2 regions of the Undibacterium sp. FT79W genome follow, and region 1 is predicted to be linked to the other one. Evidence: predicted binding sites of a transcription regulator. Region 1 holds the regulator's gene; the other holds the start of a gene.
The links. Region 1 encodes sigma-54, which starts transcription at its own class of promoters, with help from an activator protein. Its sites were predicted from a motif close to TGGCANGNAANCTGCTTT; they were not measured.

Region 1 (5,996 bases):
TTGCGGCATATTGTCTTTATCGACCACTAAGGCTCGCACACCTTCCAGCACTTCTCCGTGCTTGAAACAATGACGCACCATGGTGCGTTCCATGCGCAGACAGTCAGCCACATTCTGACGTGCACCGCGCCGCAGTTGTTCGAGAGTGACGCACATCAGTAAAGGCGAGCGCTTCTCCATCGTGACCAGTGTCTGCTGGGCAAATGCATCGCTGTTGTTGCTTAATTTTTCTGCGATGGTTAGCACGTTGTTGCCGCTGAAAAACTGATCGATCAAGGCGCTCTGCGTAGCGAGTTTGCTGCTGGCCGGATCGGCCTGCGACGCAAATGGCGCAGCAAATTCACGTATCGCCAGGCGGATATCCTGCGCGTTGCTGGTCTCCAGCATGGACAGTAATGCCGGTAACTCGGACGTCGGAATATAGACGTCGGCGAGGCCTGCATACAAGGCATCTGTGGCGGCGATGATGTCGCCAGTCAGACCGAGATAAGTACCGATTTCACCCGGTGTTCGCGACAGGAAATAACTGCCGCCGACATCAGGAAATAAGCCGATGTTCACTTCCGGCATCGCCATTTTTGTACGCTCGGTAACGATGCGCAGACGGCAATTTTCACCTGCTTGCGCAATGCCCATACCGCCACCCATCACCACACCATTCATCAGCGCGATGTAGGGTTTGGGGTAAAAATGTATCAAATGATTTAACGCATATTCTTCGGTAAAAAAATCTTCAAGCAGGGCGCTGTCACCGCTCGGTGTGGCTGTGCCGACATCATAAAAAAAACGGATGTCGCCACCGGCACAAAATGCTTTTTCACTACTGCTGTGAATGAATACTGCACGGATCGTTGTATCGTCTCGCCATGCCAATAAAGTGGCGGTGAGTGCGCGCACCATCTCCAGTGATAAGGAGTTCAATGCTTTGGGGCGGTCGAGAGTGATGTAGCCGATCTGATTTTTAACGGAAGTGATTACGTATTCGCTCATGTAGATACCATTAACATAGTCGTGACAGGGCATTCATTTTATTCCTGTTTGCACATCGTCAGTACGACAAAAATAACAAAAAACAGATAACAAAAAAGGACGCTGTTGGCGTCCTTGTTTTGGAGTCCCGTTAAGCGCGGGGTTGGCGATTATGCCGATGCAGGATCGGGGATATGTTTGATCGCATCGCGATCGTGACCCTGGACTTTATCTTTATGTTTTATCACCTGACGATCCAGTTTATCAATCAGTGTGTCAATGGCTGCGTACAAATCATGCGCCAGACTTTCAACATGAATATCTTTACCGCTGATATGCAGGTCAATGTCGGCTTTGTGCCGTTTCTCTTTTTCGCTCAGTTTGTCGACGGTCAGCGTGACGGTAATGTCAATGACCTGATCAAAGTGGCGCCGGATGCGTTCCAGCTTGGTATGTACATATTCACGAATGGCAGGAGTGACTTCGACGTGATGTCCACTGATGGTGAGATTCATACTGTGCTCCTATAGTGATATTACTTGCTATTAACGATAAGCTCATTTCGTTTTTACTGCGTTGAGCTAAATCATATATAGCAATTCAAACCGTGATTACAAGGACGTCTTACAAAGATTTACGCAAACTCACTGGCGGAATTTTCAGGGCTTCACGGTATTTGGCAACGGTCCGTCGGGCTATTACCATGCCCTGTTCGCCCAGCATGTCTGCAATTTTGCTATCAGAGAGTGGGCTTTTCTGGTCTTCTGCTCCTATCAACTGCTTGATGAGTGCACGTATCGCTGTGGAAGATGCTTCACCCCCTGTTTCCGTCGCGACATGGCTGCCGAAAAAATATTTCAACTCAAACATACCATGCGGGGTCAGCATGTATTTCTGGGTCGTCACACGAGAAATAGTGCTCTCGTGTAGACCTAGTGTATCAGCTATTTCGCGCAAAACAAGGGGGCGCATCGCGACTGCACCATGCGTAAAAAAGTTACGTTGTCTTTCAACTATCGCTTGCGATACACGCAAAATAGTATCGAAACGCTGACGCATATTTTTGATCAGCCAGCGTGCTTCCTGTAACTGCGTTCCCAGTCCTGCTTCGCCACGGTTTTGCCGCATGATATTGGCGTACATACTACTGACGCGCAGTTTCGGCATCACATCCTGATTCAGTAAAACTTGCCAGCCATTACCACTTTTTTTGACGATCACATCAGGCACTGCATAGTCGGAACTGCTGGTGGCAAATGTGATGCCGGGACGTGGTTCACACTGTCGTATGACTGCTTGTGCTTCGCGTAAATCTTCGTCGTCGCAGCCGAATATTTTTTTTAATTTAGTGAAGTCTCGCTGTGCAAATAAAGTCAGCTGAGTCTCTACCACGGCCAGTGCAAGACGACGGGTGACAAAAGGAATTTTTGGCAGACGCCTGACCTGTAGCGCCAGACATTCTGATAAATTTCTGGCACCGACACCGGGCGGATCGAAACTCTGCAGCATCTTCAGCGCAAACGATAATTCATCTTCTTCAATCAACAACTCTATCGGCAGACCGGCATGAATTTCTTCCAGACTTTCTGTCAGATAGCCGTTGTCATCCAGGGTGTCGATGATCAGTTCCAGCAACGCGCGATCACGCGGTTCCCTGAGCGTCAGACGCATCTGTTCGAGCAAGTATTCGCGTAAGCTGATGTGCGCCGCTTCCAGTTGCGGACGTCCTTCATCCTCGTCACTGTTAGATGCACCGGAAGGCGCGTCGTTAAAACTCCATTCTTCCTCGTTAGCGCTGACGCTGTCGTTGACTGGTACATCGGCGTCGGCTGTCGCTTCTTGCGGCGTATTGTTGTCAGCCTGAGCGGCGCTTTCCATGCCTGCATCCGGTGTCGTACTTGTGTTATTGATCGCACCGTCCGCCAGTAAGCGAACCGCATTGTCCATAGGATCGTCGACACGCTCCAGCATAGGATTTTCTATCAGCAGTGTTTCCAGCTCCTGATGCAGTTCCAGCGTTGACAGTTGCAACAGCCGTATTGATTGCTGCAGTTGAGGCGTCAGTGCAAGATGCTGAGAAGTACGTAGTTGCAGGCTTTGTTTCATAATGCGTCCCGTTACATCCGGAAATGTTCTCCGAGATAGACGCGTCGCACGGACTCATTCTGAATGATATCGTCGGGTTTGCCGCTGGCTAATACCGAGCCTTGATTGATGATGTAGGCGTGGTCGCAAATGCCGAGTGTCTCGCGCACATTATGATCTGTGATTAACACGCCGATGCCGCGTTCTTTGAGGAAGCGGACAATCCGTTGAATCTCAATGACGGCGATAGGATCAACACCGGCAAAAGGTTCATCGAGCAGAACAAAGCGCGGGTTCGTCGCGAGTGCACGCGCAATCTCAACCCGGCGCCGTTCACCGCCCGATAACGCAAGCGCCTGACTGTCACGGATTTTTTCTATCTGCAGATCGGTCAGCAAACTATCCAGACGTTGCCGGATTTTTTTCTCAGACAAAAATTTTCCTTCTTTGTCTCTTTGCAGTTCGAGCACGGCGCGGATATTTTCTTCCACCGTCAACTTGCGAAACACCGACGCTTCCTGCGGCAGATACGACAGACCGAGTACGGCGCGCTGATGTATCGGTAAATCAGAAACGTTCGTATCGTCGATATTGATCTCACCGGAATCCGAAGGCACGAGTCCGACGATCATGTAAAAAGAGGTGGTTTTACCTGCACCGTTCGGCCCCAACAAACCGACGACTTCACCGCTTCTCACCAACAGCGAGACATCACGCACCACTTGTCGCGCGCCATAGCGTTTTTGCAGACCTTTCACGGTCAGCGTACTGTCTTTTGATGCCATCTTAATTTGCCTGTTTTTCAGTTCTTGGTTGTATCGTGGTTTTGATGCGACCGCCACCTGAAACTGACTGACCTGAGCTGGAATTGACGCCAACAAAGACATCGTTTTTACTGTCGTAAGAGAGGAATTCACCTTCTTGCTGCTGAGTGACTTTGCTTCCATCAAGATAGCGAATCTGCGCTTTGGACAGAAATTTTACAAACTCAGTTTTTTCATCGTATTCGGCTTTTTCTGATTCGCCTTCGACCCACAGATCCGGACCGCCATCGCGTTTTTGGCGAAAGCTGATTTTGGCACCGGGTTTGGCGGTCAGTACCACGTGCTGGAATTCATCCGCACTTTTTGTCACGACGGCTTTTTCTGCTTTGACTTTCAGCGTGCCGCGTACTACCACGACATCGCCTGAAAATGTACTGACATTGGTTTTACCATTATTTAAAAACTGATCTGCTTCTATCGTCATTTCTTTGAGACTGTCTGCTTTTTCAGCATGAACGCCGGACGCTGACAGCAAAGTCACAAGGGCTAACGTCCATGAGTTCAGTACCAGATAAACTGATTTTTTTTCGGGGCGCATGTTTTACTCTCTGACTTGTTGATGTTGATGAAGTGAATAAATATCTTTGTGCATGTCTTTATTTATGTTTTGACAGGCGCGCATGTACTTTACTGAGCAGGCGTAATTCCTGATTCGTATTGTTAGCCATCATGCCGGTGGCAAGAGTTTCGCCATTATCCGTAATCAGCTTAATGCGTTGATCGGTCTTCACGATGTCGGCATCGGGCAGTAATTGCAGATATTCAGTTTCCACCCGCATGAAACTGGAATTGATGCCCTGCGGTCTTTCGACTGTGACCTGATCATAAAGATGCACCACGTCTTCTGTGCGTTTGGGTGTCAGCACCTCAGATTTCTGTTCCACAACCGCGCGTCCGGCATTGATCGTAATCGGCGTGCGCTGCGCATCAAAACTGCTGATACGCGGCTCTTTGATATCGTATTGATCTGTACGCGGTAAATGAATCAGATTTTTTCCGGTGACATGATAATTCGCTTTACCGTTATTCGAGAGTTTGATGAAATTGAAATTCTCTACGTAATAATCCGGTTCCAGACGTGCCGATGCCCGGTTGTAGTCATCAGCACCCTGACGACGTACCGTGTCATATAGCCAGAAACTGCCAAGTGCAACGACACCGACAGCAGCGATTGCCATCCAGATGCGTGCACGGTCGATAGTGATTTGTGCCTTCATGCGAGGTATTCTGCCAGAACGCTGTCGTACTTGTTTTGCGCACGTAAAATGAAGTCGCAGACTTCCCGCGCCGCGCCTTTGCCGCCGCTGGCGGTCGTCACATGATGCACGCGCTGGCGGACTTCGGCGTGTCCGTTTGGAACGCTGGCCGCGAAACCGACGCGGGTCAGAACCGGCAGATCGATCACGTCGTCACCAATGAAGCCGCATTCGTCTGCGGGTATGCTGAGTTCATGCAGCAGTTGCAGAAACGCCGTTTTTTTGTCATGGATGCCCTGGCGTACATGGGTGATCCCCAGGTCAGCGGCGCGCCGCGCAACGATCGGTGATTGCCGGGCGCTGATGATGGCAGTGGCAATGCCCGCGTTTTGCAGCAGGCGTATGCCTTGCCCATCGAGCACATTGAATGTTTTCAGTGCTTCTCCGTCCGCACCGAAGTGCAGGCTGCCATCGGTCAGAATACCGTCGACATCAAAGATCATCAGTCTGATTTTTGCGGCTCTTGTGCTTGCGTCGGACATTAAATCACCTTGGCGCGGGTCAGATCGTGAATATGCAGGGCGCCGACTAATCTGTCGTGCTCATCTGTCACCAGCAATTGGTTGATGCGATAGGTTTCCATGATGTCGACGGCTTCGACGGCCAATTGATCGGCGCGTATGCTGCGTGGATTTTTGTGCATCACGTCAGCAATTTGAATTTGCGTGAAATCGCGCACATCTTCCATCAGGCGGCGTAAATCACCATCGGTGAAAACGCCGATAATTTTTCGTTCGGCATCAATGACTGCCGTCATCGCCATGCCTTTTTTGGTTATTTCCAGCAATGCCGTGGTCAGCCGGGTTTCGGGTGTTACACATGGCACCGCCTCACCGGTGCGCATCACATCTTTGACATAGGT
Region 2 (5,996 bases), on a different contig from region 1:
TGGAAAAAGATAACAGCAATGCTCAGGTCAAAAATATGGTTGCCCGCGGCTACTACCTGAAAAATGATTTCAACAGCGCCATCAAGCAACTGAACATCATGCTGGCCGAAGATGAAAGTGCGAAACGCATTCCTTCAGAAGAAAATTTGCGTTTGCTGGCCAGCAGCTATCAGCAACTGAAAGACAACGCTGGTTACGCCGCGGTATTAGAGCGCGTGGTTCAGCATTATCCGACCAGAGAATACTGGGGTGATCTGATTTACCGCACTGAACACAAACCCGGTTTTTCTGACCGTCTGCGTCTGGACTTGTACCGCCTGCTGTTGGTCACAAAAAATATCGATGATGCCGGACAATATGTAGAAATGGCCGAGTTGGCCTTACTCGCCGGTTTGCCGGCAGAAGCAAAAACGACGATAGACGCAGGCTACGCCTCTGGTTTGCTGGGAACAGGAAAAGAAGCGGCTAAACATAAGCAATTGCGTGATCGCGTGTACAAGCAAGCGGCGGAAGATATTAAAACGCTGGATGCTGGTGAGACTTCTGCTAAAAATGCCAAAACAGGCACAGGTCTGGTGAACATTGGTTACAACTACGTCATCAATGCACAGGCAGAAAAAGGCATTGCACTGATGGAGCAAGGAATTGCCAAGGGTGGTCTGAAATCGATGGAAGAAGCAAAACTTCACCTCGGTATGGCTTACTTACAATCAGGCAATCGCGATAAAGCTTTGGAAGTGTTCAAATCCATTCAGGGTACAGATGGCGCCGCTGACCTTGCCCGCCTGTGGACTTACGTTCGTCCTGCTGAAGCAAAATAAAATACAGACTTCATTCGAATCAAAAACACCGGCACATTTGCCGGTGTTTCTTTTCGCTTCCAATTCGTCATTCACTGTCTCTTGCAAGCAAAAAAAAAGCGGTCTGGCTGTGTGGCCAAACCGCTTGTAAATCAGTCGCATGCGCTCTGTTTCATGCACTGAGGATACTAGCTTTACTACAACAATTTCATTCCTGTATTAAGAGTGGTAGGCAGACTCACCATGGCTGGTGATATCGAGACCTTCACGTTCTTCATCTTCAGGGACACGCAAACCAACTACCAGATCAACCAGTTTGTACGCGATCACGGAAACCACAGCCGACCACAGAATTGTGACGCCGACCGCTGTTGCCTGTGTCGTTACCTGATCGATAATGGAGTAAGGATCAGCAGACATTTTGTTAGCGACGTAATCAAAAATACCCTGACCGCCTAAGGATGGCGAAGCAAAGACGCCAGTCAGCAGAGCACCGAGAATACCGCCAACGCCGTGTACACCGAAGACATCCAGAGAATCATCCGCACCGATCAGACGTTTCAGGCCATTCACGCCCCACAAGCAGACAATACCTGCCAGCAAACCAATAATTAATGCACCCATCGGTCCGACAAAGCCACATGCTGGTGTAATAGCAACCAGACCCGCAACTGCACCGGATGCGCCGCCCAGCATGGATGGCTTGCCTTTAGACATCCATTCACCAAAGACCCAGGATACTGTCGCTGCTGCGGTTGCCAGTAAGGTATTGATGAATGCCAGCGCTGCGATATCGCCAGCTTCCAATGCTGAACCAGCATTGAAACCAAACCAGCCCACCCACAACAAAGACGCACCGATCATGGTCATCGTCAGAGAATGCGGCGCCATCGATTCCTTACCGTAACCAACACGTTTGCCAATCAGGAAAGCACCGACCAGACCTGCTACTGCGGCATTAATATGAACCACTGTGCCGCCAGCAAAATCGAGTGCACCTTTCTGGAACAGGAAACCTGCTTTAGCAGTTTCAGTTGCCAGCGTTGCTGCATCTTTAATCGCATCAGGGCCAGTCCAGAACCAGACCATGTGGGCGACAGGCAGATAACTGAAGGTGAACCACAACACCACGAACAACAATACCGCAGTGAATTTTGCACGTTCAGCAAATGCACCAATGATCAGCGCGCAAGTGATAGCTGCAAAAGTTGCCTGGAACGCGACGTACACAAACTCAGGGATCACCACACCTTTGCTGAATGTTGCGGCAGTGGAGAATGTCGCCTTAGCAGGATCCCAGATACCTTTCAGGAACAGACGGTCGAACGAGCCGATAAACTTACCGCCTTCGGTAAAGGTCAGCGAATAACCATAGATGCACCATAAAACGATGATCACGGCAAAGATCATGAAAACCTGCACCAAAATCGATAACATGTTTTTAGAACGAACCAGACCACCGTAGAACAATGCCAGACCTGGCAAGGTCATCAGAATCACCAGCAAGGTAGCAACCAGCATCCATGCGGTGTCGCCTTTATTTGGCACAGGTGCAGCAGCCACCGGTGCGGCATCTGCCGCAGAAGCGACCGCCGCGGCTGGTGCTGCCGTTGGTGCCGCCACCGAAGCAGCCGCAGCCTCCGTCACTGCTGCTGCCGAGGCACTGGTGGCGACCGCAGATGCGGCAATGGCATCCGCTTTGGCTGGTGCATCGTCAGCCCACGCACCCGCTGTCATTCCTATGGAAGCGAGAAATGCTCCCGCAACCAGCATGCTCTTCAGTACTTTTTTCATATGAACTCCCTAGTGTGCGGATCAGAGTGCGTCGTTGCCGGTTTCACCGGTACGAATACGCACAACCTGTTGCAAGTCATAGACGAAAATCTTGCCGTCACCGATTTTTCCAGTGCGTGCAGCGCTTTCAATCGCTTCAATTGCACGATCCACAATCGCATCGTCCACGGCTGCTTCAATCTTTGTTTTTGGCAGAAAATCGACGACATACTCGGCACCGCGATACAACTCGGTATGCCCTTTCTGACGGCCGAAACCTTTCACCTCAGTCACAGTAATTCCTTGCACACCCATTTCTGATAAAGCTTCGCGGACTTCGTCGAGCTTAAACGGTTTAATAATGGCAGTAATCAGTTTCATGTTGTTCTCTCATTTCAGAAAGTTTTTACAGCGGTCAACAACAGGGTAGTCTTACCGGTAAATTTGCCTGCTGGGGTGACATACAGTTTTTTGTCAGCATTAGTACCGACTGCGGCCAGACTGAAATTCACACCAAAGAATTCTTTCGTGACGCCCACTTTCCAGTCGTTATACGAAGACGCCGAATTATTTTTAATCATCTGGCGACCGACATGCAAGTTCAGGGTATAGGCATCCGGTAACTCAATGTTTGCCCCCAGATCAAGGTAGCCGCTGTTTTTGCTATTCACAAAGCCGAACAGATTTGTAACGGAGTGAGAATACTTCGCGTACACAGGGCCAGTGCCGATCTGTCCATAGATTTCAGTCGTGTTCGCATCAACAAAGCCCGGAACCTTATCCAGACCGTTAGAAAGATAAACGTAGGTCAGGACACCGGCGTCGTAGCTGACATCTTTAGTGATTTCGCCTTTCTTACCGGCGTAAATGTCCCACTCAACATCACCGCTGCCACCGGCATCTTTTACCCATTTAATGGTCGATAACCATGTACCAGCGTAAAAGCCGCTAGGATTGTGAGTGTAGTCAGCGCCGCCTTGTAACGCTGGATCCAGACGTGTCTGCGCGATACCACGATAACGATATTCACTGGCAACACCAACGTTAAAACTCAATTCATTGTCTGGTTTTGGCTCATCTGCGTAAGCGAAACTGCTTAACAATGTTGCGGTCACTGCAGCGGCGAGTACTGATTTTTTCATTATGCTTCCCCTTGTTTATATATAGTAAACATCGATTTGTATAAGAAACTGGACTGAACTCACTTCATCAACCACCGGTACGCAAAGCCAGAAGATCGTTCGTGGCCATGCAGGAAATGAACTTCGAAAAGTTACGAACGCTTCACTATTAGCAGAAGTCGTGCCAACTGTACTTTTTCACATACAGCCCGCCTGTAGTGCAGTCATAGAGGTATAACAATCAGGTATAGGAATACAATCAAATGAATACGCTGGTGGGCACATCCGCGGCTTTACGCTATGATTTCTGTTTAATAGCGAAGTGGTAAATAAAATACTGGCGCTCCATCTCGCACCGTTTTGACGCGGGATGCGCAATGTGTTTTATGGCTGCACTTTTTTCGCACTAGTAATGTGCAATCGCAAACTCACTTACAAATACAGGCAGGTATATGATGGATAAGCAAAATTTCTTCAGTGATGTACAGGCAAAAATCAGTCAGGCGCTGGAAAACTCTCCTGCCAAAGACATAGAAAAAAACGTCAAAGCCATCATGACTCAGGGTTTCTCTAAACTGGATCTGGTAACCCGGGAAGAATTTGATATACAGGCACAAGTACTGGCCAAGACGCGCAGTAAGCTCGAAGCACTGGAAGCGCGTGTCGCGGCTTTAGAAGCGCAGATAACGGAATAACAGGGCGTTCCGGATATGTCGCTGGCGGTTCTTAAAAGTCGCGCACTCAATGGGATGGACGCTCCGCAAGTGACGGTGGAAGTCCATCTGGCCAACGGTTTGCCTGCTTTTACTATCGTTGGTCTCCCAGAAACAGAAGTAAAAGAGTCCAAAGACCGCGTCAGGGCAGCACTACAAAATGCCCGTTTTGAATTTCCGGCAAAAAGAATCACTGTCAATCTGGCGCCGGCAGATTTGCCAAAAGAATCCGGTCGTTTCGATTTGCCTATCGCCCTTGGTATCCTGGCCGCATCCGGACAGATACCCGCAGATGCACTCGCACAATACGAATTCGCCGGTGAATTATCACTGTCCGGTGAATTACGGCCCATCCGTGGCGCACTGGCGATGACCTTCGCGATCTGCAAAAGTACGGCTGACGGACATACAAAACCCGCATTTATTTTACCCAGAGCGAATGCCGATGAGGCGGCTTTGGTGACGGAAGCGGCTATTTATCCGGCAGATTCATTGCTTCAGGTTTGCGCTCACTTCGCCGCCATTGACGAAGAAAACAAGCTGCAACGGCATCGCCCGCAGGCTGAAATTCAACGTCGCACCTATCCTGATTTTTCCGAAGTCAAAGGTCAGTTACAGGCAAAACGTGCGCTTGAAGTTGCCGCAGCAGGAAATCATTCTGTGCTCATGGTAGGGCCGCCAGGAACGGGGAAATCTATGCTGGCTGCCCGCTTCCCCGGAATACTGCCGTCAATGACGGATCAGGAAGCGCTGGAATCAGCCGCAGTACAATCCCTGACTTCGGGTTTTTCTATCGATAAATGGAAATCGCGCCCTTTTCGTGCACCTCACCATACAGCCTCTGCCGTGGCACTGGTTGGCGGCGGTGGTGTGACTTTCCGAAATAAATGCGACATTTCTGAAATAGCTGCGATAATTGCCTTATGGAAAACTATAGTCATCCAAGTCAACCTGCATGTACGTTCGCAGGAAGCCCAACATGACGCATACCTATGGCGATTCAATTCAAACAGAAATTCAAACGTGTTAATAAAGCAATACGGCTAAAGGAATCCTTGTTGGCCGGGAACGATACTTTAATTGCATGGTGGTATTCCGGTTTCTATAAGAATAGGATGGACTCGTCGCAACCACACGTGCTTGTGATATTCAGAAGATTGGTTGCGGGCATTGTCTCTGACGAGGTGATCCCACGTCGAATTCCGCTCACCGCCCTTGGTCAAGTACGTATCGGTTCAGTCTGGAAGGGAGACGTCTGCCAAGCCGAAACTCAATGGACGAAAGACCGGTTCCAGGTCGACTTCACGGCAGGCGCATGGCGTTTCACATCTTTAGAGCATGCCAGAAGAATGCGTCAGGCACCGCCTTTTGAGCCTGAGACCTTTAAACTTCAATATGAAAACGACCAAAATTGGCTTATCGAGTTTGACTTGGCAAATGGCGGGAAGCTGCTAATCCCATGCGTTGAGTTTTTCTCTCGATGCTACGGACGGTCTGGCGAAGTCAAACGCATTTTGGCGACATATAGATGGCAGGGGCAGGCCGACAGTGTTATGGAAAGACTCTATGCCCCACTCGATACGCCGGAT

Region 2: H8K38_RS06200 (TorF family putative porin) is a predicted target of sigma-54. The motif match lies at 3,864-3,881, and genes of this name have one in related genera.

Annotation. Positions count from the first base shown of each region.
Region 1 covers NZ_JACOGB010000005.1:51,345-57,340, forward strand. Annotated here, with positions in the region: gene H8K38_RS09925 (enoyl-CoA hydratase/isomerase family protein) at 1-990, opposite strand, end outside; gene hpf (ribosome hibernation-promoting factor, HPF/YfiA family) at 1,140-1,484, opposite strand; gene H8K38_RS09935 (RNA polymerase factor sigma-54) at 1,594-3,075, opposite strand; gene lptB (LPS export ABC transporter ATP-binding protein) at 3,087-3,839, opposite strand; gene lptA (lipopolysaccharide transport periplasmic protein LptA) at 3,841-4,416, opposite strand; gene lptC (LPS export ABC transporter periplasmic protein LptC) at 4,475-5,095, opposite strand; gene H8K38_RS09955 (HAD family hydrolase) at 5,092-5,616, opposite strand; gene H8K38_RS09960 (KpsF/GutQ family sugar-phosphate isomerase) at 5,616-5,996, opposite strand, start outside.
Region 2 covers NZ_JACOGB010000003.1:164,218-170,213, forward strand. Annotated here, with positions in the region: gene H8K38_RS06185 (lipopolysaccharide assembly protein LapB) at 1-821, shown strand, start outside; gene H8K38_RS06190 (ammonium transporter) at 1,020-2,594, opposite strand; gene H8K38_RS06195 (P-II family nitrogen regulator) at 2,616-2,954, opposite strand; gene H8K38_RS06200 (TorF family putative porin) at 2,969-3,715, opposite strand; gene H8K38_RS06205 (accessory factor UbiK family protein) at 4,150-4,389, shown strand; partial or broken gene H8K38_RS06210 (YifB family Mg chelatase-like AAA ATPase) at 4,405-5,277, shown strand; gene H8K38_RS06215 (hypothetical protein) at 5,400-5,996, shown strand, end outside.